DNA from 4 places in the Lysobacter firmicutimachus genome. Region 1 is predicted to be linked to each of the others. Evidence: riboswitches for the same ligand, from Rfam matches in the RefSeq annotation. Region 1 holds a riboswitch; each other region holds the start of a gene.
What was found. A riboswitch is a leader RNA that binds a small molecule or an ion and turns the genes downstream of it on or off. The one in region 1 is predicted to bind cobalamin.
Positions count from the first base shown of each region.

Region 1 (5,160 bases):
GCCAGCGCAAACTGCGGATATTCCGCCTCCACCTCGCTTCCTAGACTGCGCGCACTTCCCCCCGACAGGAACTGCGATATGCGTCTGGACCATTACCGCACCCTCGGCCGCTCCGGCCTGCGCGTCAGCCCGGTCAGCCTGGGCACGATGACCTTCGGCGACGACTGGGGCTGGGGCAGCGACCGCGACGAAGCGCGGCGCGTGTTCGATCTCTACCTCGAACGCGGCGGCAACTTCTTCGACAGCGCCAACTTCTACACCGGCGGAAGCTCCGAGCGCCTGCTCGGCGAATTCGCCCGCGGCCGCCGCGACGCGCTGGTGATCGCGACCAAGTATTCGCTGAGCATGGACCCGGCCGATCCCAACGCCGGCGGCAACCATCGCAAGAATCTGCAACGCTCGGTCGACGCCAGCCTGCGCCGGCTCGGCAGCGACTACATCGACCTGCTGTACCTGCACGCTTGGGACGACACCACGCCGGCGGAAGAGGTGATGCGCGGCTTCGACGATCTGGTCCGCGCCGGCAAAGTGCTCTACGCCGGCGTTTCCGACCTGCCGGCCTGGCAGGCCGCGCGCATGCAGACCTTGGCCGAGCTGCGCGGCTGGTCGCCGCTGATCGCGCTGCAGATCGAAGCCAGCCTGGCCCAGCGCGACGGCGAGCGCGAACTGCTGCCGATGGCGCAGGCGCTGGGGCTGGGGGTCACCGCATGGTCGCCGCTGGCCTCGGGCGTGTTGACCGGCAAGTACGCGCGCAGCGACCTCGACCCGGCCAGCGCCCAGGGCCGGCGTGCGGTGGCGATCGGCAACGGCGCGCTGACCGAACGCGCGCTGGATATCGCCGAGGTGGTCAAGGCGGTCGCCGCAGAGCTGCAGCGCAGCCCGGCGCAGGTCGCGCTGGCCTGGTTGTTGCAGCGCCCGCAGGCGATCGTGCCGGTGATCGGCGCGCGCACGCCGGCGCAGCTATTGGAGAATCTGGACGCACTCGACGTGGCGTTCGAACCGGCCCAGTTGCGACGGCTGGACGAAGCCAGCGCGGTGCGCCTGGGCTTCCCGCACGATTTCCTGGCCCTGCCCGGCATCCGCCAGGCCATGCTCGGCGCACAGCCCATCCAGCGCGGCTGGTAATCCGCCAGGCGCCGACGCGACGGGCGCTTTAATCGCGGCGCTTGCCGCCGCCCTTGCGCGCGACGACCTTGTCGGCCGGTTTGTCGGTCGCCTCGTCGTCCGCGACCGCCGCCGCCAGCGGCGGCAGCGCGGGCTCGTGCAGGTACAAGTCGGCCGGGCTGTCGTTCGGGCAGCTGCGGTCCGGGAAACCATGGCGCGACTGCACGTCGCGCGCGCAATCGGGCAGTTCGCCGAAATCCTTGCCGGCGGCCATGCACTGCGCGTCGACCTCGCGCCGTACCTGTTCGCGCCTGCGCACGAAGTCCTCGCCGCATTTGCGGGTCAGGCGGATGCGGTCGAGATCGTCCTGGGCGGCGTTGCTGCCGTCCAGGCCGTACAAGGTCAATTCGTCGGGCGTGAGGATGCGCAGATCGCGGTTGGCGATGGTCATCATCAGATCGGCGACTGCGGTGGCGACGCCGTTGCGCTCCAGGTAGTCGCGCACTTCGCGGCTGATCGCGCGCAGTTCGCGGCTGAGTTCGGCGCGCGAGGTCGCGGTGGAACGGTCGCGCATCAGCCGATGGATGCCGACCTTGCCCTCGACCGAGCGGGTGTCGCCGGCGGCCAGCACCAGTACGCAGGCGCTGTGGCAGACCGCGCCGTCCCGGACCCAGATCGACCAGCCCGACTCGGCGATCGAGTCGCCGGCGCGGATCGCCTCTTCGACGTGGCCGCCGCTGGAATCGATGTCGAGGACCCGGGTCGGGATCTCCATCCGCGTCGCCATCGCCGCGACGCGCTGCACCAGGGCGGTGAAGCCGGCGCCGATCTTGCCTTCGTAGCGCACCCGCACCACCCCGGCCGACTGGCACGGCGCCAGGGCGTCGACCAGGCTGAAGAAATCCAGCCCGCTCAGGCGCTCGCCGTCGCCGTCGCCCAGGTAGTCGTAGCCGCAGCTGATCCGCGCACTGCCGTTGTCGAGCTTGGCCGGCGGCCAGTAGGTGCCACGCAAGACTTCCGCCTCGCTGGGCGGCGTCGAGCGCGCCGGTGACGCCGCCCGCGCCGGCTCGTTCTGGCTGCCCAGGGTCACCGCCTCGCTGCGGGCCGGATCGGGTGCGGCGTCCTTCGCGCAGCCTGCCAGGCCCAGCAGACACAAACCCAGCGCAAGCGACCATCTGTAAAACATGTTCCACCCATCGGATTCGGGATTGCGGGCCGTCCCGGGCCCGCCTCGCGCATCGTTGCGACGATGCCACGTTAGCCGCAGCCGTTATCCGACTCAACGGCGTCGCGACGCCGCAAGCGGCCGCCGCGGCCGTGCGCTTCATCTTCGTCGGCGCCGCATGAACGCCAGCCGGCGAAATCCGCCTCGCGCGCGCCCCGTCGCCGGACCCGTGCGCAGCCGGCAGACCGGGCAAAGCCGCGCGCACCGATTGACTCCGCCGGCCGCGCTGCGTAACTTGGCGTCGTTACGGTGAACATCGCTTCATAAAGATATAGCGATGCGACACGCCGCCACCGGTCCCCCGGAGGCGGCCAGAGGGAATCCGGTGCGAATCCGGAGCTGCCCCGCAGCGGTATGGGAAACGAACGGGCCTTGGCACTGGGCGGTAATGCCTGGGAAGCGGCCTCAGTAGGAGAAGCCTGAAACGGGAAACGCGTGGTCAGGAACGAGCCGTGCTCGTTCCTCCCCCCCTTCCCGGCTTCAAGTCCCGAGCCCGAAGACCTGCCGCGACCGGAAGGCTCGCCTTCCGTCCGACTCCGGCGCGTGCGCCGGTCGCGCGCCCTCGCGGCGCCGGCCGCCGCGCGCAGCCGGCTCGCCCGCGGGGGCGAAGGTCGAAACCAGGGTCGTCGCAGCCGGGCGCGCCAGCGCCGGGCCGGCGCCGCCGTGGTCTCCTTCGTTGCCCTGCGTCATGCCCACGCATCGCAGGTACTCATCATGATCAGCGTTACCCATCTCGGCTTCCCGCGCATCGGCGCGCGGCGCGAGCTCAAGCAGGCCCTGGAATCGTTCTGGAAAGGCGAGTCCGCGGCCGACGCCCTGTACGCCGCCGCCGCAGCGCTACGCGAACGCCACTGGCGCCTGGCCGGCGCCGCCGGCGCCGACAGCGTGCCGTGCAACGACTTCTCCCTTTACGACCAGGCGCTCGACACCGCGGTGCTGTTCGACGCGATTCCGGCCAGTCACCGCGAGCTGTACGAACACGATCCGTTGGCCGGCTACTTCGCCCTCGCCCGCGGCGTGCAGGACGGACGGCGCGATCTGCACGCGCTGGAAATGACCAAGTGGTTCGACACCAACTACCACTACCTGGTGCCGCAGTTCGAGCCCGGCCAACGCTTCGCCCTGCGCGCCGACAAGCCGCTGGCCGAACTGGCCCAGGCGCAGGCGCTGGGCCTGCAGGCGCGGCCGGTGCTGCTCGGCCCGGTGACCTGGCTCAAGCTCGGCAAGCGCCGCGACGGCGGCGACCCGCGCGAACTGCTCGAGGCCCTGCTGCCGGCGTATGCGCAGTTGCTGGAACGGCTCAAGGCCGCCGGCGCGCAATGGGTGCAGATCGACGAGCCGGCGCTGGTGCTGGACCTGGACGACGCCGACCGCGCCGCCTACCGCCGCGCCTACGCCGCCCTGGCCGAGGCCGACGCGCCGCAGCGCCTGCTGGCCACTTACTTCGGCGGGCTCGGCGACAATGCCGCGCTGGCGGCGCAATTGCCGGTGCAGGGCCTGCACCTGGATCTGGTGCGCGCACCGCAGCAACTGGAAAGCCTGCTCGCCCTGCTGCCGGCCGAGCGCGCGCTGAGCCTGGGCGTGGTCGACGGCCGCAACATCTGGCGCGCCGATCTCGATGCGGCGCTGAGCCTGGCGCGCCGCGCCGGCGAACGTGCGCGCTGGCTGGCGCCGTCGTGTTCGCTGCTGCACGTGCCGACCGATCTGGAACTGGAACGCAAGCTGCCCGGGCCGCTACGGCAGTGGATGGCCTACGCCAAGCAGAAGATCGAAGAACTGCGCCTGCTCGCCGACGCCCTGGCCGGCGACGAGCGCGCTGCGCGCGAACTGGCCGCCGCCGCGAGCGCGCGCGCCGCGCGCCTGGCCTCGCCGCTGCTGCGCCATCCGCAGGTGCGCAAGCGCCTGGCCGACGTGCGCCCTGAAATGGGCCGGCGCGCCTCGCCGTATCCGCGCCGCATCGCCTTGCAGCAAAAACGCCTCGGCTTGCCGCCGTTTCCGACCACCACCATCGGCTCGTTTCCGCAGACCGCGCAGGTGCGGCGCGCGCGCGCCGAGCACAAGGCCGGACGCCTGGACGACGCCGGCTATCGCCGCTTCCTGGAACAGGAAACCCGCGACTGCTTGAAGGAGCAGGAAGCGCTGGGCCTGGACCTGCTGGTGCACGGCGAATTCGAACGCAACGACATGGTCGAGTACTTCGGCGAGCGGCTCGACGGCTTCGCCTTCACCGCCCACGGCTGGGTGCAGAGCTACGGCTCGCGCTGCGTCAAGCCGCCGGTGTTGTACGGCGACGTGGCGCGGCCCAAGCCGATGACCGTGCGCTGGACCCGCTACGCCCAGACCCAGACCGAGCGTCCGGTCAAGGGCATGCTGACCGGCCCGGTGACGATCCTGCAGTGGTCGTTCGTGCGCGACGACCAGCCGCGCGCCGACAGCTGCCGGCAGATCGCCCTGGCCTTGCGCGAAGAAGTGCAGGACCTGGACGCGGCCGGCATCGCCGCGATCCAGATCGACGAGCCCGCGTTGCGCGAAGGCCTGCCGCTGCGCCGCGCCGACTGGCCGGCTTACCTGGCCTGGGCCGGCGACTGCTTCCGCCTCGCCGCCAGCGGGGTCAGCGACGCGACCCAGATCCACACCCACATGTGCTACGCCGAGTTCAACGACATCATCGAGGCGGTCGCCGCGCTCGACGCCGACGTGATCTCGATCGAGACCTCGCGCTCGCGCATGGAGCTGCTCGACGCCTTCGCCCGCTACCGCTATCCCAACGGCATCGGCCCGGGGGTCTACGACATCCACTCGCCGCGGGTGCCGAGCGAGGCGGAAATGCG
Region 1 is NZ_JBANDL010000002.1:4,161,190-4,166,349, forward strand. Features, by position in the region: gene V2J18_RS18020 (aldo/keto reductase) at 79-1,125, shown strand; partial or broken gene V2J18_RS18025 (COG3904 family protein) at 1,117-2,290, opposite strand; cobalamin riboswitch at 2,624-2,836, shown strand; gene metE (5-methyltetrahydropteroyltriglutamate--homocysteine S-methyltransferase) at 3,044-5,160, shown strand, end outside.

Region 2 (5,160 bases), 2.9 Mb from region 1:
CCCAGTACGCCGGCGACAGGCACCAATCGGTGATCCGCCCCTGTGCCAGGCTGCCCAAATCCAACAGCGAGGACAGCAGGAACAGCGCCGGAAAGCCCCAGGCCGGGCGCAGCATCGCGCCAGCGAGGAAGAACACCGCCCACGACGCGCTGGGCAGCGCGTCGACGCTGGCGAAGTGCTGGCCGCGGGTGCAGATCATCAGGACGGCCAAGGCCAGGCCGACGCCGATCTGGGCGCTGCGCGAGCGCAGCGGCAAGGGGGCGACGGGGGTTTGCTCTAGGGTCGGGGACATGCTCGGACTCCGATGACGGAACGGATGAGTGACGATGCGCGGATCAATCGTGGCGGCGGGCGACGGCGAGCTGGCGCAGGTGGTGGGCGATCACTGCGTAGAAGCCCAGGGCGACGACGACGTAACCGAGCGTGGTGCGTACGAACAGCGGCCCCCAACGCCACAGCCGACTCAGGTACTCGGCCAGGTTCGGATCGGCGTAGCGTCCGCCGAACCAGTAGAACGCGCCGTTGGAAACCAGGAACGAGACGCTGGCGGCCAACGCGGCGACCGCGAGGGTCGCCGCCAGTGCGCGCCATTCCGGCGCCAGCCGCGGCGCGACCCAGCGCCCGCCGTACCACAGCGCGGCATAGGCGAGCAGCAGGAAGGCATAGGACGGCGTCACGCAGTAGTGCTGGAAGAAGCCCAATCCGCGCCCGGTGATGGCGAGGTAGTCGACCGCCACCGCCATCCCAAGATAGGCCAGGAACCCCAGATGCCGGCGCAGGAACAGGCCGCCGAGGAAGAACACCGCCATCGACGCGTCCGGCAGATGCAAAGCGCTGCCCAGATGATGGAAACGGGTGCCGAGCATCAAGGCCAGCAGCGCGCCCGCCACCGCGGCGCGCGCCGGTCGCGACCAGACCGCGGCGTCCGCGTCCGCGTTCGGCAAGGCAGCGGCGCTCGCTGCGTGGGGGCGGGTCGGCGGGTTCATCGGCAGGCCTCGGTGGAGCCGGCGCGCACGCCGGCGATGGTGATGGGGTCAGCGCGCGGGTCGGTAACGCAGGCTCAACAGGTAGTTGCGGCCGGGCTGGTTGTAGAACGCAGCGGTCTCGTAGCGACGGTCGAACACGTTGTCGGCGCTCAACTGCACGCTCCACGACGGGTGGAAGGCATAGCCCAGACGCAGATCGGCCAGGGCATAGCCGCCCAAGCGGCGGCTATTGGCGAGGTCGTCGTAGCGTTCTCCGGCGGCATAGACACTGGCGCCGAACGAGAACGCGTTCACCCGCCGGTCCAGGTCGATGCGCGCGCTTTGCCGTGCACGGCGCGGCAGCCAGTTGTCGCGATTGCCCCCGGGGCTGAGGTTGCGCGCGTCCAGCCAGGTCGCGCTGGCGCGCAGATCCCATTGCGCCAGCTGCGTGTCCAATGCCGCCTCCAGCCCCCGAATGCGCGCGCTGTCGACGTTGCCCGGCAGGCCGATCGAGGCGTCGTAGGCGATCAGATCGTCGATCTTGTTCTGGAAGGCGTTGAGCGACCACACGTGCTGGCGGCGCTCGCCCCAGGTGCCGCGCAGGCCGAGCTCGACGCTGCGCGAGGTTTCCGCGCCCAAATCGGGGTTGCCGTAATTGGGGTAGTACAGCTCGTTGAAGGTCGGCGCCTTGAACGCGGTGCCGTAGCTCGCGGTCAGGCGCAGCGATTCGCTCAGGTTCCAGCCCCACAGCAGGCTGCCGGTGGTCTCGCCGCCGAACTGGCTGTCCTCGTCGCGGCGCAGGCTGGCCTGCAGCGCATGCGCGCCGACGTCCTGCTGCCACTGGCCGAAGGCACCGCGCAGGATGCGGCCGTCGCGGGCATAGGCGACGTTGCTGTCGACGCGGTCGCGCTGCCAGTCGAAACCCAGGGTCAACAGGCCCTCGCCGAGACCGAGGTCGGCCTGCAGCGAGCCCAGCTCGCGGCGGGTCTCGAAGGTGCTGGAGTACTTGCCGTTGCGATAGGCCTCGCTGAGATCTTCGCTGCGGCCGGCGCCGGCGCTGACGCCGATGCGCTCGCTGGGGCGATAGCGCAGCTTGGCGCCGAGCACCTGCTGCACGCTGTCGGCCTGATTGTTCTGGCTGCCGTCGTATTCGTTATGAGCCTCGGCGCGGAACGCGCGCGCCTCGGCCTCCCAGCGCTCGCCGAAACGGTAGCCGCCCTGCACGGTCAACGACTGGTTGCGGTAGCCGTCGCGGTCGGGCGAGTTAGTGAAACAACCGGCGCCGCGCGGCGCCGGCTTGCCGCGACAGGCATTGATGCCGTCGGTGTCTTCGTGTGCGGCATTGACCGAGTACCAGCCGCGCTCGCCCTTGCCGGCCACGCCGGCGCTGGCGCGGTGGGTCTGGTAGCTGCCGATCGCGGCGCTGAAGCTCGGCGCGAACGCGCCCTGCGGACGGCGGGTGAAGATCTGGATCACTCCGCCGAGGGCTTCGGAGCCGTACAGGCTGGAGAACGGCCCGCGCACGATCTCGACCCGCTCGATCTGTTCGACCGGAATGTCCTGCAGCGCGGTTCCGCCGCTGGTCGCCGAACCGAGCTTGATGCCGTCGACCAACACCAGTACGTGATCGGATTCGGTGCCGCGCAGGAACAGCGAGGTCTGCTTGCCGGCGCCGCCGTTATTGGCCAGCGACACGCCCGGCGCGCCGCGCAGCAAATCCGGCAGCGAGGCCGGCTGGCGCCGTTCGATTTCGGCGCGATCGATCACCGTCACCGCGGCGAGAGTGGCGTCCTGGGTCTGGGCGGTGCGGGTGGCGGTGACCACGACCTGATCCAGATCGACCGCGGCGGGCGCGGCGGCGGCCAGGCCGGGGGCGGCAAGCACGCCGCCGGCGAAACACAGGGAAGCAAGACGCAGGCGCGGGGCGCAGCAAGGCAAAGTCACAGGCGGTCTCCAGGGCCGCGCTCTCCCGCGCGGCCGTGATCGGTCGTGACAGAAGGCGGAAACGGCCAGGAGACGGCGCAGGCGCGCCTTCGCCCCGAGACCGGCCCACCGCCTGTCGGTTCGCGCTCCGGGCCGGTCTCCGGGCTCGCGAGCCGATGCGGTCCTGTGCGGAACCGGCATCGCGTACCGCGCCTTCCCGTGTCGAAACACAGTGGCTGCGTGCGGTACGTGTACTCGCCTACCGTTGCGGGGGCAGCTCCGGCTTGGCCGCCTGCGGGGCAGGACGACGACCGGATTCCCGTTTCAATCCCCGGCGAATGTGCCGGCGATCACCTTGAGCGCGGGCATCTTAACAGTCGCGCCCGGTGGCGACGCCAGCGTACGGCGCGCGATGGGCGCGCAGCCTGCCGCCCGCGCCCGGTCCCGCGCGCGGAAAAGCGCCTTAACGGGCGGCCAGGCGTGACCGGCTGCGCACTACCACTTTTCGACTATTGCCGATAGGCGGACTTTGGCGGATTTATTGACCAATTGTTATGCGCGTGTTAAATCGCAATGACATCGCTGTCAATCCCTCAAGGAGTCGCCATGCACGTCCGCCGTACCCCCGCCGGCCCGCGCCATCCCCTGGCCCTGGCTCTGCTGCTCGCCCTCGCCGCCCCGGCGTACGCGCAGGATGCGCCGCAGAGCGACGCCAAGACCCTGGACCAGGTGATCGTGACCGGTACCCGCGTGTCCGACCGCACCGTCGCCGAGTCGACCGCGCCGATCGACATCATCACCCCGGAAACCCTCGAAGCCACCGGCACGGTCGAACTGGCCACCGCGCTGTCGCGCGCCCTGCCCTCGCTGAACTTCCCGCGTCCGGCCATCACCGACGGCACCGATGCGGTGCGCCCGGCGCAGTTGCGCGGCCTGGCCCCCGATCAAGTGCTGGTGCTGGTCAACGGCAAGCGCCGCCACACCACCGCGTTGATCAACCTCAACGGCAGCCAGGGCCGCGGCTCCTCGCCGGTCGATCTCAACGCGATCCCGATCGCCTCGATCGAGCGGGTCGAAGTGCTGCGCGACGGCGCTTCGGCCCAATACGGCTCCGACGCCATCGCCGGCGTGGTCAACGTGGTGCTCAAGGGCTCGGGCCAGAACGGCTCGATCGCCGCGCGCTACGGCCAGTACAGCGCCGGCGACGGCGAGCAGTACCAGCTCTCCGGCGACGCCGGCTTCAAGCTCGGCGAAAACGGCTGGCTGCGCCTGGCCGCGCAGGGCGGCCATCAGGACCAGACCAACCGCGCCCGCCCGTTCCAGGGCCGGGTCGAACAGCGCTACGGCGATCCCGAGATCGACCACGGCGCGTTCTCCTACAACGGCGAGTACTCGCCGGCCGATTACCTGAGCTTCTATTCCTTCGGCAGCTACAGCGAACGCGACGTGTTGTCCAACGGCTATTTCCGCTTCGCCGGCGACCCGCGCAACATCCCCTCGATCTATCCCAACGGCTTCCTGCCGCAGATCCACAACGTCAGCAAGGACCGCGCCGCGGTGTTCGGCGTGCGCGGCGAAACCGCCGGCGGCACCCAGATCGATTTCAGCTACAACTACGGCCACAACGGCCTGACCTTCGACATCGAGCACACCCTCAACCGCAGCCTGGGCCCGAGCTCGCCGACCCAGTTCTACGCCGGCGCGCTGGAGGTCACCCAGCACGTGCTCAACCTCGATTTCACCCGCGCGATCGAACTGGGCTGGAAGTACCCGCTGACCCTGTCCTGGGGTGCGGAATGGCGCGGCGAGGAGTTCAGCCAGCGCGCCGGCGAGCCGCTGTCCTACGCCAACGGCGGCGTGGCCGCGCCGAACGGCCAGATCATTCCCGGCGCGCAGGTGTTCTCCGGCTTCCGCGCCAGCGACGCCGGCGATTTCGACCGCCACAGCTACTCGTTCTACCTCGATGCGGAAACCGACGTCACCGACAAGTTCTCCATCGGCGCCGCGGCCCGCTACGAGAGCTACAGCGACTTCGGCGAAACCACCTCGGGCAAGCTGTCCGGCCGCTACGCCTTCACCGACAAGGTCGCCCTGCGCGCCACCGCCTCGACCGGCTTCCGCGCGCCGTCGCTGCAGCAGCAGTACTTCCAGTCGATCGCGACCAACTTCATCAGCGGCATTCCGTACGAGATCGGCACCTTCCGGGTCGACAACCCGGCCGCGGTCGCGCTGGGCTCGGAGCCGCTCAAGGCCGAAGAATCGACCAACTACA
Region 2 is NZ_JBANDL010000002.1:1,230,716-1,235,875, reverse strand. Features, by position in the region: gene V2J18_RS05260 (hypothetical protein) at 1-292, opposite strand, end outside; gene V2J18_RS05255 (hypothetical protein) at 336-986, opposite strand; gene btuB (TonB-dependent vitamin B12 receptor) at 1,035-2,909, opposite strand; cobalamin riboswitch at 3,023-3,261, opposite strand; gene V2J18_RS05245 (TonB-dependent receptor plug domain-containing protein) at 3,495-5,160, shown strand, end outside.
Region 2: linked by a shared signal. The riboswitch ahead of btuB (TonB-dependent vitamin B12 receptor) and the one ahead of metE (5-methyltetrahydropteroyltriglutamate--homocysteine S-methyltransferase) in region 1 are both predicted to bind cobalamin.

Region 3 (5,160 bases), 250 kb from region 1:
CCCGCAAGCGGGAGAAGGCAACGACGGCGGCGCCATCGTCGCGAGGCCCGATCGAACCTTCGAAGCCCCTTTCCCGCTGGCGGGAGAGGGTTGGGGAGAGGGTCTCTCGGCCGCCCGCGCGCCCCGCACAACCGCCCTCGCCCGCCGCGGCGACCTCCCCTCGCGCCTGTCAGGCACGCGAAACCTGGGCGTCACAGCCCCGAATTAGGCTTTGCCTGAACCGCTGCTTGGGCGCTAAGCGGCTGAACAGGCAGGTTTTCTGAACCGGTTCAGACCGCTCGTCGGTGCGATGTTGCATCGCAACAATGCCCTGGCTATGCTGCACCGCACCATCCAGTCGTTCTCCGTCTGGACCACTCAGGAGCTCAGCCATGTACCAGCAGTTCAACGAACAGTTCGCCGCCGCTACGCGCCAGTTCGCGGACACGGCCGCTCAGATCAACCGTCTCGCCCTCGACAACGCCGAGGCCGTGTTCGGCCTGCAGATCGCCGCGATCGAGGACCGCGTCAACGCGACCTTCGCGTTCTTCGGCGAAGCCGCCGAGGCCCGCGATTTCGAAGCCTTCAAGACCCTGTGGCCGAAGGGCGTGCAGATCGCCCGCGAGAACGTCGAGCGCGCCGTCAGCACCGGCCAGGAAACCTTCGGCCGCACGCTGAAGACCAACGAAGCGATCGCCGAGCTGGCCAAGTCGCAGATCGAATCGGCCGCCAAGACCACCCAGGCCAACGTCGAGAAGGCCGCCAAGGCTGCGACCAAGGCCGGCGTCGCTCCGGCCGCCAAGTAACTCCCGCTCAGAGCCGGTATCGGCCGCCGACCGCAGCGTTCCTCTCTCTCCGCCCGGTCGGCGGTTCGTATCGGCACATCGGAAAACACGAAACCCGGCCCCTTCGGCGGCCGGGTTTTTTGTTGTCCGACAAGCCGTCTTCGGTGCCCGGGCGCCGCGGCGCCGGCGCTCAGAACACCGGCGCCAGCCGCTGCGCCAACGCGTGCGGATCGGGCTGCGGCGCATACGGCAACCGCCCCCAGCACGGCATCGGCAGGCGCGCACGCAGGATCTCGAAGTTCTCGTCGGCGCGCGCCATGTCCGGATCGATGCCGTTGGCGATCCAACCGATCGCGCGCACGCCGTCGGCCTGCAGCGCGCGCGCGCTGAGCCGGGCGTGGTTGATCGCGCCCAGGCGCAGGCCGACCACCAGCACCACCGGCAAGTCCAGCGCGCGCACCAGATCGACCTGGTCCAGCGTGGCGCTGATCGGCGCGGCCCACCCGCCGACGCCCTCGACCACCACACAGTCGGCCTGCGCGGCCAGGCGCGCGTGCGCGGCGAGGATGGTGTCCAGCTCGATGCTCACGCCGGCTTCGGCGGCGGCGATCTCCGGCGCCAGCGGCTGCGGCAAGGCGTAGGGATTGACGTCCTCGTAGCTCGGCACCGGCGAACTGGCCGCCTGCAACAGCAGCGCGTCTTCGTTGCGCCAACCGTCCGGCCCCGGCTCGCAGCCGCTGGCCACCGGTTTCATGCCGACCGCGCGCAATCCGCGCGCGCGCAGCGCGTGCAACAGCGCCGCGCTGGCCAGCGATTTGCCGATGCCGGTGTCGGTGCCGGTCACGAATACGCCCGGAGGACAGGCAGGACGCGGCGCCGGATCGGCACGATTTGCGGCCGTTGGTCGGATGGCGCCGGCGACCGGAGGCTGGTTGTGACTCATCTCGCGCTTTTGTTCCCGCTTCCCGGATCGGCCCATGGTAGTCGCGCAAGACGCCGCTGTTACACTTCCGCGATGTTTACCGCCTCTTCTTTGACCGGCGACAAGGCCGAGCAGTACCGGCAGCTGGTCGCGCAAACGCGCGGCCTGCTCGACGGCGAACGCGATCGCATCGCCAACGCCGCCAACCTGTCGGCGCTGATCGCGCACGCCCTGCCCGACCTCAACTGGGTCGGCTTCTATTTCTACGACGGCCGCGAGCTGGTGGTCGGTCCGTTCCAAGGCCTGCCGGCCTGCGTGCGCATTCCGCTCGACAAGGGCGTATGCGGCGCGGCGGCGACCACCCGGCAGACCCAGCGCGTCGCCGACGTGCACGACTTCCCCGGCCACATCGCCTGCGATGCGGCTTCGCGTTCGGAACTGGTGGTGCCGCTGCTGCGCGGCGAGGAGCTCATCGGCGTGCTCGATCTCGACAGTCCGCTGCCGGAACGTTTCGACGCCGACGATCAGGCCGGCCTCGAGGCCATCGCCCGCGTTTACCTGGAGTCGCTGGCATGAGCGCGGCGAAGATGCGCAACATCGGCCCCAAGAGCGCGGCCTGGCTGCGCCAGGTCGGCCTGCGTACCCACGAGGACCTGGCCTCGGTCGGCACGGTCGAAGCCTTCATGCGGGTCAAGCGCGCCGGCTTCAAGCCGACCCTCAACCTGCTGTACGCGATCGAGGGCGCCCTGCTCGACTGCCACTGGCAGGAGATCAGCGAGGAGCGCCGGCAGGAGCTGATCCTGGCCGCCGATGCCGCCACCGCCCTGCTGCCGGCGCCGCGCAACAAGCCGGCCGCCGCGCCGGTGCGCACCACCGTGCATGCCGAAGACGGTTACGAATCCGGCGGCGGTTTCGCCGCGGCGGGCGAGCGCGAGTCCGGCCACGACGACGATCACGGCGGCGGTTTCGACCGCGATGGCGGCGCGGACGAAGGCGAGCGCGACGACGACGAACGCGGCGAGCGCGACTGACCCCGCCGGGCGGCCGATACGCGTCCGCCGCCCGCTGCGATCGCCCCGCCCCGGGGCCCGACCCGGAGGCCAGCCGGCCGCACCTGCAATGGATCGCCCGGCTCCGTCCGCGCGGCCGTTTCGGACAGCCTGCCCGGCATCGCGTAGAATCCGCCCCGCTTCGAGGTGACCCCACGGCCGACCGCCGCCGGGGTTGAAACGGGAAGCCGGTGACGCGCCCGGCCCGACGGATCTTCCGCCGGCGCCGCAGCCCAGTCCGGCACTGCCCCCGCAACGGTAAGCGAGCCAGGTCGCGGCCTGCGCCACTGTGCGATGCACGGGAAGGCGCCGCGACCGGAAGTCCGGCCCGGCCGGCTTCGCCCGCGAGTCCGGAGACCGGCCCCGAGGCGCCATCGGTTGCGATGCGGAGGGCGTCGCGGCACGGCCGCCGTTCCCGCGCCCGTCGTCGTCCGCCTCTCCCCCGCCGCCTTCCCTGCCGTTTTGCCGCGCGCCGTGCGCGCGCGTCGTGGAGCTTTGCCATGCGTGCCCTGAACCTGTCCTTCGCCATCGCCTGCGCGCTCGCGCTGCCGGCCACCGCCCTCGCCGCGCCCGCGGGCGAGGCCACCGACCTCGACGAGGTCGTGGTCACCGCCAACCGCACCGCGGTCAGCGTCAACGACGCCCTGAGCCCGGTGGAAGTGCTGACCCGCACCGAGATCGAGCGCAGCCAGGCCCGCGACCTCAACGATCTGCTGCGCGGCCGCGCCGGCATCTCGCTGTCCAACCAGGGCGGCGCCGGCAAGCTGACCACCCTGTTCCTGCGCGGCAGCGAATCCGACCACGTGCTGTTCCTGGTCGACGGCATCCGCATCGGCTCGCCGACCTCCGGCCTGGCCTCGCTGCAGGATCTGCCGCTGGCCTTGATCGACCGGATCGAAATCGTGCGCGGCCCGCGCTCGAGCCTGTACGGCGCCGACGCCATCGGCGGCGTGATCCAGGTGTTCACCCGTCGCGAGCAGCAGGGCTTCGCCCCGCGCGCCCACGTCGGCGGCGGCAGCAACGGCGCGATCGAATTCGGCACCGGCTTCGGCGGCCGCAGCGGCCGCGGCTGGTTCGGCGCCGACTACAGCTTCCGCAAGACCCAGGGCATCGACGCCTGCCGCGGCGCCGGCTTCCCGGTGTTCGCCGGCTGCTTCACCGACGAGCCCGACCGCGACGGCTACGAAAGCCACGCCCTGTCGCTGCGCGGCGGCATCGACCTCAACGAGCAGTGGAGCATCGAAGGCCAGGCCCTGCGCGCCGAGGGCGAGAACGACTACGACGGCAGCTTCGTCAATTACTCCGAGACCGTGCAGCAGGTGATCGGCGGCAAGGTCCGCTGGCGCCCGAGCGAAACGGTCAACGTGCAATTGGTCGCCGGCCGCAACGTCGACAGTTCCGACAACTTCCTCGGCTCGCTGCCGATGGGCTTCTTCAGCACCGACCGCGACAGCGCCAGCCTGCAGGCCGATTTCACCGTCGCCGACGGCCATGTGTTGACTGCGGGCTTCGATTGGCTGCGCGACCGCGTCGACAGCGACACGATCTACGACGAGCGCGAGCGCGACAACAAGGCCGGCTTCGTCCAGTACCAGGGCCACTTCGGCGCCCATTCCTTCGAAGCCAGCCTGCGCCGCGACGACAACGAACAGTTCGGCGGCCACACCACCGGCGGCGTCGCCTGGGGCCTGGACTTCGCCGAACGCTGGCGCGTCACCGCCGGCTACGGCACCGCGTTCAAGGCGCCGACCTTCAATGAGCTGTACTACCCGTTCTTCGGCAACGCCCGGCTCAAGCCGGAAGAGTCCAAGACCTGGGAAGTCGGCCTGGCTTACCGCGGCGACGGTTTCACCGCGCGCATCGACGGCTTCGACACCCGCGCCGACGACCTGATCACCTACGACGCGGCGATCAACCTGCCCAACAACATCGAACGCGCGCGCATGCGCGGCGCCGAGATCGGGGTCGACACCGAATTCGCCGGCTGGACCCTGGCCGCCAGCGCCAGCTTCCTCGACACCGAGAACCGTCGCGGCTTCAACCGCGGCAACGAGCTGCCGCGCCGCGCCAAGCACAGCGGCCGCATCGACTTGGACCGCGCCTTCGGCAAGTTCCGCGTCGGCGCCACCGCGGTCGGCTACGGCTCGCGCTACGACAACGCCGCCAACAGCGTGCGTCTGGGCGGCTACGGCACCTTGGATCTGCGCGCCGAATACGCCTTCACCCCGGCGCTGAGCCTGCAGGCGCGCGTGGCCAACGTGTTCGACCGCGAGTACGAGACCGTGTCGTACTACAACCAGCCCGGCCGCGAGTGGTTCCTGACCCTGCGTTACGCACCGGCCAACTGAGTCGGCTCCCTCGCTGCAGCGAGAACGAACAAGCCCGGCGCAGGCCGGGCTTGTTCGTTTCGGGCTCTCGTCATGGA
Region 3 is NZ_JBANDL010000002.1:4,413,634-4,418,793, forward strand. Features, by position in the region: gene V2J18_RS19065 (phasin family protein) at 372-785, shown strand; gene bioD (dethiobiotin synthase) at 955-1,674, opposite strand; gene V2J18_RS19075 (GAF domain-containing protein) at 1,780-2,262, shown strand; gene V2J18_RS19080 (TfoX/Sxy family protein) at 2,259-2,717, shown strand; cobalamin riboswitch at 2,864-3,115, shown strand; gene btuB (TonB-dependent vitamin B12 receptor) at 3,236-5,083, shown strand.
Region 3: linked by a shared signal. The riboswitch ahead of btuB (TonB-dependent vitamin B12 receptor) and the one ahead of metE (5-methyltetrahydropteroyltriglutamate--homocysteine S-methyltransferase) in region 1 are both predicted to bind cobalamin.

Region 4 (5,160 bases), 2.9 Mb from region 1:
CTCGCGTCCCGGCCCGAGCAGCGCCTGTGAGCGGCCCGAGCCGACGTACAGCGCATCGCCGAGATTGCGCGCGCGCAAGGTCAGCCGGCTGCCGGTGCGGGGACGCCAGGACAGTTGCGCGTCGGCGACGGTGTAGCCGTCGATGCGCGAGGTATTGGCGTTGTCGTTGTAACGGTGGCCGACCCGGCGCAGCCCCAGCGCGGCGCTCCAGCGTTCGACCGGGTCGAAGCCCAGCCACAGATTGAACACGCGCTCGGGCGTATTGGCCGGGGTGCGACCGTTGCGCGACACCAGCCGGCCCGCGACGACTTCGTTGAAGTCGTCGAAGCGCGCGTCCAGCACCGCGGCATTGGCGTCGACCCGCCAGCGCGGCGAAAACGCGTAGCCCAGGCCGAGTTCGAGGCCGCGCGAACTGCGCTGCCCGATCTGCTGGACCCGGTTGGGGTCCTCCTCGTCGCGGCTGAGCAGGTTGCGCTTCTCGATCCGGTACGCCGCCAGCGACCAGTCGCCGCGGCCGCCGGCGAAGCCCTGCTTGAGGCCGATCTCGATCTGCCGCGCCGGGGTCAGCGACCAGTCCTTCTGCGCCAGCGGCAGGGTCACCAAGCCCGAAATCGGATCGATGCCCTTGCTGGTCTGCGCGTACAGCGACGTCCGCCCGTCGAACGCGAACACCGTGCCCAGGCGCCAGGCGGTGAAATCGAATTGCGTGCCGAAGCCGGTGCCGGCCGGCAGCTCCTTGCGCTGCACTTCGATGCGCTCGCGGCGCAGGCCGCCGACCAAGGTCCAGCGCGGCCACAGTTCGATGCTGTGCTCCAGGTACAGCGCGCGCTGGCGGGTGATGCTGCTGAAGCGCGGCCGGGTGCCGGCGAGGTTGACGAAGCCGCCGGGGGCGAAGTCGAACGCCGGCACCGTGTCGCGGCCGCCGTAGGGGCCGTTGTTGCTGTGGGTGAAGCGCACCCGCGTGGCTTCGGCGCCCAGGTTCAGGCGCTGCGCGCGCCCCCACAGCTCGCCCACGGCGAGCAGGTCGAAACGCTGGCCCCACTGCTCCTGGTCGTGGCCGATCGCGATGAAATCGCTGCGCACGACCGTGCTCTTGCGCGGATCGAAGGCGTAACTCTCGGCATTGCGCCAGCGCCGGTCGATCGCGACGTGGTAGGTCTCGGCGACCAGTTGGGTGCGGGCGCCCAGCGCATAGTCGAAGCGCAGCCGCGCCAGGCCGTCGTCGTAGCGGACATGGCTGTCGGCGACGTCGTAATTGCGCTCGCGCAAGCGCCGGTCGAGCCGGCCGTCGACCAGCGGCGTACCGAAGTAGCGCGGGTCGTGGCGACGGCCGCCGTCGTACTTGAGGGTCGCGGTCAGGCGCGGGCTGAGGTCCCAGGCCACCGCGCCGGAGAAGCCGTAGCGCTCGTAGCCGGCGCGGTCGATATCGCCGTTGCCGCCGGCGCCGGTCAGGTCGGCGCGCCAGCGCACCCGCTCGCCCGCGCCCTGCCCCGCGCCGAGACCGAAGCGGTACCCGTCCCAGCTCGACGCCGCCAGCATCGCCTCGCGCCGCGGCGCGCTCTGCAACGCGCGCGGCACGTAATGCACCACGCCGCCGATGCTGCTGTCGCCGAATAACACCGAGGCCGGGCCGCGCAGCACCTCGATCCGGTCGAGTTGCCAGGTATCGCCGGGAAAGCTCAGCGTGCCGGAGGCGACGAACACGCGCGTTCCGTCGTACACCTGCGCCACCGAACCGTGGCCGGAGAAGCCGCGCAGGCTCAAGGAAGAGCCGCCGTTGCCGGGCGCGCCCATCGGCACCACGCCGGCCGCGCGCGCCAGCGCCCGCTGCGGCGTGTCGTCGCCGCGCTCGCGCAAAGTTTCGCCGTCGAGGATTTCGACCGCAGCCGGCAACTCGCGCAGGCTCAGGCCGAGCCGGCTGCCGGCGTCGGCGACCCGCTCCAGCGGCGACTGCGCGCGCACCTGCACCGCGTCGAGGGTGGTGGAATCGTCGGCGCAGGCGGTGTCGGCGAAGGCCAGTCCGATCAGGGCCAAGCTCAGGCGACGCAGCGGCAAGGCGCCGCGCATGGGCATGCGGTGGGTCCTGCGATCAAAGAGGCGGGCTGACAAGCGGGCGGTCTCCGGTGCTCGCGCACGGGATGCCCGCAGGCCCGGAGCGGCCGGCGCCGGCGCATCGCGGTGCCGCGACGCGTCCACGCACGAACCCGGCCCGCGCGCGGACGCACCGGCCACAGCCGGATGCGACGCGATCGGGATTCGACTCCAGTCCCGCGCCCGCACCCCGGAGCGCATGTTCGACTGATCGCCGCAGGGTCGGTCTTCTGGCTCGCCTTCGACCTCCTCCGCCGGCCTTCCCGGTCGCGACGACCAGTGGCGTATGGGCGGATTCGTCAGGCTTACAGCAGCGGGGGCTGCGCCGGAATGGCCGGGCCGCATCGCGGCGCCGGCGTCACCGGACTTCCCTTCGGCCTTGCGGCCGATGCCGCGCGATGGCTTGCGCGGCGAACCCTGTGGACGGCGCGACTTTAGGCGAGCGCCTGCGGCGCCGCAACTGCACACCGCAGTATGGCGCGCGCGACGCCGCACGCCGCATGCGCCGCAGCTCAGAGCGCGCGCCAGAGCCATGCGCCGAAAGCGATCGTCGCCAGCCACAGCATCGCGCCGCGTCCGACCAGGCGTTGCGCGCGCTCGATAGATTCCGCATCCGGCGCCGCGCCTTCGCCGAGTTCGGGGCGCGGCTCCCACCGGCCGTGATACGGCGCGGCCCCGCCCAGGCGCACGCGCAAGGCGCCGGCGCCGGCGGCCATCACCGGTCCCGCGTTGGGACTGTCCCACTGCGGCGCCTGCGCGCGCCAGCAGCGCCACGCCGCCGCGGTGTCGCCGAGCACGGCGTAGGTCAGCGCGGTCAGTCGCGCGGGCAGCCAGTTCAACACGTCGTCGATGCGCGCGGCGGCCCAGCCGAAACGCTCGTAGCGCGGCGTGCGATAGCCCCACATCGCGTCCAGCGTATTGGCCAGCCGATAGCCGACCGCGCCGGCCGGCCCCAGCGCTACGTACCAGAACAGCGCGCCGAACACCGCATCGTTGCCGTTTTCCAGCACCGACTCGGTCGCCGCCGCCGCCACGCGCTCGGCGTCCAACACGGCGGTATCTCGGCTGACGATGCGCGCCACCGCGTCCCGCGCCGCCTGCAGATCGCCGTCGCGCAAGGCGCAGGCCACCGGCACGGCATGCTCGTCGAGGCTGCGCAAGCCGATGCACAGATACAGCACGACGGCGCCGAACGCGCTCCCGGCCCACGGCGATCGGGCCATCAGGATGAGCTGCAAATACGCCGTCGCGGCGACGATCGGCGCCACCGCGAGCGACCAGGCCAAGACGCCGCGCAGGCGCCCGTCGGCATGCCCAGCGTTTTCGATCGCCCGCACCAGCCGGCCGAAGCCGACCAGCGGATGGGCGCGCCGCGGTTCGCCGAACGCCGCGTCGAGCATCACCCCGGCGAACAGGCTCAGCACCAGCAAGGCAGCGCTCATCAGGGCGCACTCACGAAGGCATGCTCACGACAGCGTGCTCACGACAGCGCGCTCATGGCAGGAACAGACGCAACGCCGCCTCCGGGTTGGACGGGAAATAGAAATGCACGAAGCTGGCGCTGAGCCGACGGTCGCGGTACAGCGCTTCGCGGCTGGGACCGCCGTTGGGATTGTGCGAGTGCGCGATCGGCGCGGCCGCGATCTCGGCGCGCGCATAGTGGAAGGTGTGCCCGCGCAACTCGCCTTCGGGCAGTTCCACCGACTGCAGGCCCAGCGCCGCCAGTTTCGGCTGCAGCGCGGCGTGGCCCGGCAACAGGCCGGCCATCCGGCCTTGCGCGCCGTCGCGGTCGCTGAGCCGGTCCAGCGCATACAACAGGCCGCCGCATTCGGCCAGGATCGGCGTGCCGGCGTCGCGCAGCGCGCACAACTGCGCGCGCAAGTCGGCGCGCGCCGACAAGGCCGGCAGGTGCAGCTCCGGATAACCGCCCGGCAGCCACACCGCATCGCAGCAGGGCAGCGCGTCCCCGGCCAGCGGCGAGAAGAATGCCAGCTCGGCGCCGGCCTCGCGCAACAGCTCCAGATTGGCCGGATACAGGAAGCAGAACGCCGCGTCGCGGGCGATCGCGACGGTCTTCCCGCGCAGCGCCGGCGGCACCGGCGGCGGCGCGGCCGCGGCGAATTCGACCGGCGGCGGCAGTTCGGCGTCGGCGTGCGCGCCCCAGGCGTCGGCGAGCGCGTCCAGGCGCGCATCGAGATCGCCGAGTTCGCCCGCCGAAACCAGGCCCAGATGCCGCTCCGGCAGCGCCATCGCCGGGTCGCGCGGCAGCGCGCCGAGCCAGCGCAGTTCCGCCGGCAGGCTCTCGCGCAGCAAGCGCGCGTGATACTCGCTGCCGATCCGGTTGGCGGCGACGCCGTACACGCGCACGTCGTCGCGGTAGCGCGCCAGGCCGGCGGCGAGCGCGCCGAAGGTCTGCGCCATCGACGAACCGTCGATCACCGCCAGCACCGGCACGCCCAGCGCGACTGCCAGGTCGGCGCTGGACGGCTTGCCGTCGAACAGCCCCATCACGCCCTCGATCAGGATCAGATCGGCCTCGCCCGCGGCGCGATGCAGCCGCGCGCGCACCTCGGCCTCGCCGCACATCCACAGATCCAGTTGGTAGACCGGATGCCCGCTGGCGCGCTCGAGCACCATCGGATCGAGAAAATCCGGCCCGGTCTTGAACACCCGCACCCGCCGCCCCTGCCGCGCGTGCCAACGCGCGATCGCCGCGGTGACGCTGGTCTTGCCCTGGCCCGAGGCGGGGGCGGAGACGAGCAGGGCCGGACAGCTGGAATTCGGAATCGGGGATTCGGGATTCGGCAACGCGGAGTCGCCGGCTTCGGCCGTCGCCAATCCCGAATCCCGAATCCCCCATCCCGTGTTCACAACTCAATCCCCTTCTGCGCCTTGATCCCCGCCTTGAACGCATGCTTGACCATGCGCATCTCGGTGACCGTGTCGGCGGCCTCGACCAGCGCGTCGGGCGCGCCGCGGCCGGTGATCACCACGTGCTGGCGCTCGGGCCGGGCCGCGGTCGCGGCGAGCACGTCGTCGAGGGCGATGTAACGGTGCGCCAGGGCGATA
Region 4 is NZ_JBANDL010000002.1:1,236,641-1,241,800, reverse strand. Features, by position in the region: gene V2J18_RS05280 (TonB-dependent receptor) at 1-2,073, opposite strand, end outside; cobalamin riboswitch at 2,316-2,463, opposite strand; gene cbiB (adenosylcobinamide-phosphate synthase CbiB) at 2,604-3,521, opposite strand; gene V2J18_RS05270 (cobyrinic acid a,c-diamide synthase CobB) at 3,586-4,854, opposite strand; gene cobO (cob(I)yrinic acid a,c-diamide adenosyltransferase) at 4,959-5,160, opposite strand, start outside.
Region 4: linked by a shared signal. The riboswitch ahead of V2J18_RS05280 (TonB-dependent receptor) and the one ahead of metE (5-methyltetrahydropteroyltriglutamate--homocysteine S-methyltransferase) in region 1 are both predicted to bind cobalamin.